One region of the Pseudoduganella sp. HUAS MS19 genome, then DNA from elsewhere that is predicted to be linked to it. Evidence: predicted binding sites of a transcription regulator. Region 1 holds the regulator's gene; the other holds the start of a gene.

What was found. The regulator sigma-54, encoded in region 1, starts transcription at its own class of promoters, with help from an activator protein. The targets are predictions, from matches to a motif close to TGGCANGNAANCTGCTTT.
Region 2: the regulator sigma-54 is predicted to act here: its motif matches at 1,382-1,399, upstream of ACWBU6_RS03785 (TldD/PmbA family protein).

The regions. Positions count from the first base shown of each region.
Region 1 is NZ_CM132133.1:955,008-958,224, reverse strand. It holds gene ACWBU6_RS04465 (enoyl-CoA hydratase/isomerase family protein) at 1-377, opposite strand, end outside; gene hpf (ribosome hibernation-promoting factor, HPF/YfiA family) at 453-812, opposite strand; gene ACWBU6_RS04455 (RNA polymerase factor sigma-54) at 880-2,376, opposite strand; gene lptB (LPS export ABC transporter ATP-binding protein) at 2,386-3,141, opposite strand; gene lptA (lipopolysaccharide transport periplasmic protein LptA) at 3,144-3,217, opposite strand, start outside.
Region 2 is NZ_CM132133.1:823,993-827,209, forward strand. It holds gene ACWBU6_RS03775 (substrate-binding periplasmic protein) at 1-395, opposite strand, end outside; gene ACWBU6_RS03780 (class I SAM-dependent methyltransferase) at 399-1,214, opposite strand; gene ACWBU6_RS03785 (TldD/PmbA family protein) at 1,453-3,087, shown strand; gene ACWBU6_RS03790 (TldD/PmbA family protein) at 3,103-3,217, shown strand, end outside.

The sequences.
Region 1 (3,217 bases):
GGCCCACCCTGTGCGATCCCCATGCCGCCGCCCATCACCACGCCATCCATCAGCGCCACATAAGGCTTGGGGTAGAAATGGATCAAATGGTTAAGCGCATATTCTTCGGTGAAGAAGTCTTCCAGCAGGGCGCTGCCGCCTTGTGTATTGGCGCGGCCGACGTCATGGAAAAAACGGATATCGCCGCCGGCACACAGCGCGCGTTCACTGCTGCTGCGCACGACAACCGCCGCCACGGACGCATCGTCGCGCCACGCCAGCAGCGCTTGCGTCATCGCGCGCACCATGTCGAGGGACAGTGAATTGAGGGCTTTGGGCCGGTCCAGCGTGATGAAGCCGGTGCCGTTGGAGATGTGGGTTTGGACGTGTTCGCTCATGCAAATATTTTAACGCACCCTGGCCGCAAAAAAGGGCGCCAATTGCGCCCTTTGGTGTGCTACACGGCCAGTCCTTTACATGGCGGTGGGTGGTGCTTCGTACGTATCCGGGAAATGCTTGATGGCCGCATGATTGTGGTTCTGCACACGGTCTTTGTATTTCATGACCTGGCGATCCAGTTTGTCAATCAGGGTGTCGATGGCGGCGTAGAGGTCTTGCGACAGGCTTTCGACGTACACGGTTTTGCCAGACATGCGCAGGTTGATTTCGGCTTTCTGGCGTTTCTCTTTCTCGGTGAGGTTATCTACAGTCAGGATGACAGCAATATCGATTACTTGATCGAAATGGCGCTTGACTCGTTCCAGCTTGTTCTGCACGTATTCGCGAATGGCCGGGGTCACTTCGACATGATGTCCACTGATGGTGAGATTCATACACACTCCTAAAGATGATGTCGCTCTCGAGTTCGTGCGCGCCGAAACGCACAGAGGAACCCATGCACTACAAAGATTTGCGGAGGCTTACCGGAGGGATTTTCAACGCTTCTCGATATTTGGCAACAGTCCGTCGCGCAATCACCATGCCTTGTTCTCCCAGCATGTCCGCAATCTTACTGTCGGATAAAGGATTTTTCGGGTCTTCTGCTCCTGTCAATTGCACGATCAGTGCCCGTATCGCAGTCGAGGAAGCTTCACCCCCAGCTTCGGTCGCGACGTGGCTACCAAAGAAATATTTCAACTCAAACATGCCATGTGGGGTGAGCATGTATTTTTGAGTTGTTACGCGAGAAATAGTGCTCTCGTGTAGTCCCAGTGTATCAGCAATTTCACGCAACACAAGGGGTCTCATGGCCACCGCGCCATGACTGAAAAAGTTCTTTTGTCGTTCTACTATCGCCTCCGCCACGCGTAGGATCGTGTCGAAACGCTGGCGCATATTCTTGATCAGCCACTTGGCTTCCTGCAGCTGGCCATTCATCTGCGACTCGCTCTTGCCTTGCTTGAGCAGGTTGGCGTACAGCGCGTTCACGCGCAGGCGCGGCACCACGTCGTTATTCAGCGTGACCAGCCAGCCGCCGCGGCCCTTCTTCACGATCACGTCCGGCACCACATAGTCTGACTCGCCTGACGCAAATTCGGCGCCCGGATGCGGGTTGCACTGGCGGATCACGCACTGCGCTTCGCGCAAGTCTTCGTCGTCGCAGTCGAGGGCTTTCTTCAGCTTGGTGAATTCGCGCTGGGCAAACCAGGTCAGGTGCTTTTCGACGATGGTCAGCGCCATGCGGCGCGTCACCAGCGGCACGCCCGGCATGCGCTTGATCTGCAGCGCCAGGCATTCGGCGGCATTGCGCGCGGCAACGCCGGGCGGGTCGAAACTTTGCAGCAGCACCAGGCTGCAACGCAGGTCGTCCAGCTCGATCTCCAGCTCGGGCGGCAGGCGCTCGTGGATTTCTTCCAGCGGCTCCTCCAGGTAGCCGTTATCGTCCAGCGCATCGATGATCAGCTCCATCAGCGCGCGGTCGCGCGGCTCCTGCACGGTGACGCGCATCTGCTCCAGCAGGTGTTCGCGCAGCGTGCAGCCGGAAGCTTCCAGTTGCGGGCGGCTGTCTTCGTCGTCGGCGGATTTGCTGCCGGAGCTGGCGCTCCAGTCGGTGTCGTCGCTGCCGTTGCCGGCGCTTTCGCTGTCGCCGCCTTCATAGCCTTCGCCATCGGCAGCGGCGGGGGCGTCGCCGCCCTCGCCTGGCGCGCCATCAGGTGTGGGCGCGGCGGGGCCTTCCGAGCCATTGCCGTTGCCCTGGCTGATGGCGCCATCGGCCAGCAGGCGCACCGAGTGGTCGAGCGGATCGTCAAGGCGCTCCAGCATGGGATTGTCGCCAAGCAGCTGTTCCAACTCCTGGTGCAGTTCCAGCGTGGACAGCTGCAACAGGCGGATGGATTGTTGCAGCTGCGGCGTCAGCGCCAGGTGTTGCGAGGTTCGCAGTTGCAGTGTTTGTTTCATGGCCTTCGCTTACATGCGGAAGTGTTCGCCGAGGTAGACACGGCGTACGGATTCGTTGGCAATGATGTCGTCCGGGCGGCCCGAAGCCAGCACGGCGCCCTGGTTGATGATGTAGGCGCGGTCGCAGATGCCGAGGGTCTCACGCACATTATGGTCGGTGATCAGGACACCGATATTGCGCTCCTTCAGGAAACGCACAATACGTTGGATTTCGATCACGGCGATCGGGTCCACGCCGGCGAACGGTTCGTCCAGCAGCACGAAACGCGGATTGGTGGCCAGGGCGCGTGCAATTTCCACGCGGCGGCGCTCGCCACCGGACAGCGACAGGGCCGGATTCTCGCGCAGCTTCTCGATTTGCAAGTCGGCCAGCAGCGCTTCCAGGCGCTGGTTGATCTCGGCCTTGGCCAGCGGCTTGCCGTCGACCCTCTGCAGTTCCAGCACCGCGCGGATATTTTCCTCCACGGTCAGCTTGCGGAACACCGAAGCTTCCTGCGGCAGGTAGGACAGGCCCAGCGCGGCGCGCTTGTGGATCGGCAGGCTCGATACGTCGGCGCCGCCGATATCGATGGTGCCCGCATCGGAGGCCACCAGGCCGACGATCATGTAGAAGGAAGTGGTCTTGCCGGCGCCGTTAGGGCCCAGCAGGCCGACCACTTCGCCGCAGTCGACTTGCAGCGAAACGTCGTGCACCACCTGGCGTTTGCCATAGGTTTTCTGGAGGCCGCGCACGACCAGCGTGCTGGCGCAGGTATTTGCTTGCATGCTTACTTCTTCTCCGTGGTGGCGGCAGGCGTGGTTGGCTGGGCCGCAGGCGTGGTTGGCTGGGCCGCAGGCGGTT
Region 2 (3,217 bases), 130 kb from region 1:
TCGCGAAAGCGGGCTTCATCTTCCTTGCGGATCATGAAGACGCGGTAATCGTTCAGGTCGCGCACCAGCGATATGCGGATCGGCAGCAGGTCGCGCTCGCGCTGTTCGTTGGTGCCGTCCCACATGATGTTGATCACGCCGTTGCGCTTGATTTCCAGCGCGCGGCGCGGGCTGGTCAGCTCGTGGGGATAGAACTCGATGGAGAACGGACCTTCGGTCTTTTCCAGCGCCAGGCGCAGCAGCAGGTGGAAGTAGGTGACCTGGACTTCGGAACCCGGCGTAACCGACGGCAGGATAAAGCGCATCAACGGCGCGTTAGCCGCGCCGCCTGCGTTGGCCAGGGATGCTGCCGCCAGCAGCAGGCCGGCGGCAGCGCATTGCAGCTTTTTCAGCACTGATTACTGTGGCTTGACGAACTTCAGCGTCATGCGGTCGCTCTCGCCGATAGCGGCGTACTTGGCGCGGTCCTTGTCCTTGTTGGTCAGGGTTGGCGGCAGCGCCCACACGCCGTTTTCATGGTTGGCGTTGTCCTTGGCGTTGGCATTGATTTCGGACTTGGCCACCAGCTTGAAGCCGGCCTGCTCGGCCATCTTGATCACGTAGGCCTCGTGCATATAGCCGGTGCTGGCCTTGGCATCCTGGGGCATCGAAGCCGGCAGGCGGTGCTCTTCCACGCCGAAGATGCCGCCCGGTTTCAGGGTGTCGTAAATGCTGGCCATCAGCTTCTTCATGTTCTCGTCGCCGGTGCCGATCCAGTTGTGGATGTTGCGGAAGGTGAGCACCATGTCGGCGCTGCCTTTCGGCGCGTAGGTGTACACGCCATTGCCTGGCTCGAAGGCGCCCACGACCACCTTGTCGCGGCCCGGCTGCCGGGCCAGGAATTCCTGGAAGCGCTCGGCCGACTTGCGCACGCGTTCATCCGCCGATTGCGGGCTGGAGCCGGCGGTAATCAGCTTGCCCTGGTCGCGCAGGTAGGGCGCCAGGATTTCGGTATACCAGCCGCCGCCTGGCGACAGTTCAACCACCGTCATGTTCGGCTTGATGCCGAAGAAGGTCAGGGTCTCGTAAGGGTGGCGGAACTGGTCGCGTTTCACATTGTCCGCGTTGCGGGTCGGGCTGGCAATGGCGGCTTTCAAGGCAGGATCGGCCAGGGCCACGCCGGAAAAACTGGTGAAGCCGACGGCCAGCAGGCCGGCCAGGACGTACTGTTTCATTCAGGAGTCTCCTTTTGGGTTGGGCAGGCGACACAGCGGCTCCGGTCGCCCGGGACTTGATGATCGTGCAAGCTGGCCGGCTGGTCAAGTGTCCGCGCGGACGGTGTGCGGACACTCGCCGGACACTTTCAGCGGATATGTTTCAGCTTTGTACAAGCTTTACACAATGGCATAAAAATTGCGTACGATTTGACTCCTGCAAGCTGTCTTAGGTAATAACGATAACCCTGGAGAGACTATGGAACGACGTGCATTCCTCAACATGAGCGGCGGTGCAATGGCTGCCATGATGATGCCTTTTGGCCGCGCCATTGCGGCCGACGAGCTGATCAAGCCCGTGGAAGTAAAGTTCAAGAAGATGCTGGCAGATACCGCGCTGACCGCGGCCACCCAGGCCGGCGCCAGCTACTGCGACGTGCGCATCGGCCGCTACCTGAACCAGTTCATCACCACCCGCGACCTGAATATCGAGAACGTCACCAATACCGAGTCGGCGGGCGTCGGCGTGCGCGTGATCGCCAACGGCGCCTACGGCTTTGCCGCCACCAGCGATATGTCGCCGGACGGGGTAGCCGGCGCGGCGCGCCAGGCGGTCGCCATTGCCAAGGCCAATGCCAAGCTGCAGGCCGCCGGCGTGCAACTGGCGCCGACGCCGGGCGTGGGCGAAGTGTCGTGGGCGACCCCAATCAGGAAGGATTGGCGTACGGTGCCGATCAAGGAAAAGGCCGACCTGCTGATCACCGCCAACAAGGGCGCGCTGGAAGCCGGCGCGTCCTTCATCCAGTCCTTGCTGTTCCAGGTCAACCAGCAGAAGTATTTCGCTTCCACCGACGGTTCCTATATCGACCAGGACCTGCACCGCCTGTGGGTGCCGTTCTTTGCCACCGCCGTCGACAAGGCGACCGGCAAGTTCCGCAGCCGCTCCGACCTGGGTACTCCGGTCGGCATGGGCTATGAATACCTGGATGGCCGCAAGGAAGACAAGATCAAGGCAGCCGGCGGCGTCGCCACGCTGTACAACCGCTCCTACGACCTGGTGGAGGACGCGAAAGCCGCCGGCCGCCAGGCCAGGGAAAAGCTGAGCGCCAAGTCAGTCGAACCGGGCAAGTACGACCTCGTACTGTCGCCGGAACATATGTGGCTGACCATCCATGAATCCGTCGGCCACCCGACCGAGCTCGATCGCGTGCTGGGCTACGAAGCCAACTTCGCCGGCACGTCCTTCGCCACGCTGGACAAGCAGCAGTCGAAGAAATTCAAGTACGGCTCCGACCTGGTCAACATCGAAGCGGACAAGACCATCCAGGGTTCGCTGGGCGCAGTTGGCTACGACGACGAAGGCGTCAAGTGCAAGAAGTGGGACATCATCAAGGACGGCATCCTGGTCAACTACCAAGCCACGCGCGACCAGGCGGCAGTGATCGGCGAGCAGGAATCGCACGGCTGCTCCTACGCGGACTCCTGGAGCAATGTGCAATTCCAGCGCATGCCTAACGTTTCGCTCAAGGCCGGCAAGAAGAAGCTGACCCCGGACGAGCTGGTGAAGGACGTGAAGAAGGGCATTTACATCGTGGGCGCCGGTTCCTTCTCGATCGACCAGCAGCGCTACAATTTCCAGTTCGGCGGCCAGATGTTCTACGAGATCAAGGACGGCAAGATCGGCCAGATGCTGGAAGACGTGGCTTACCAGTCGAACACCCAGGAGTTCTGGAATGCCTGCACCGCCATGTGCGATGAGCGCGACTGGCGCATGGGCGGCTCCTTCTTTGACGGCAAAGGCCAGCCGATGCAGGTGAGCGCGGTGTCGCACGGGTCTTCGACCACCCGCTTCAACGGCATCAATGTGATCAACACTGCCCGCAAGATCGGCTGAGCGTAAAGGACAACCATGAAGATCCTGAATCAGGAAGAGACCAAGCGCATCTCCGACAAGGTCATGGCGCTGAGCAAAGCCGATGAGTGCATCGTTACCATCAACGGCAGCCGTACCGGCAATATCCGCT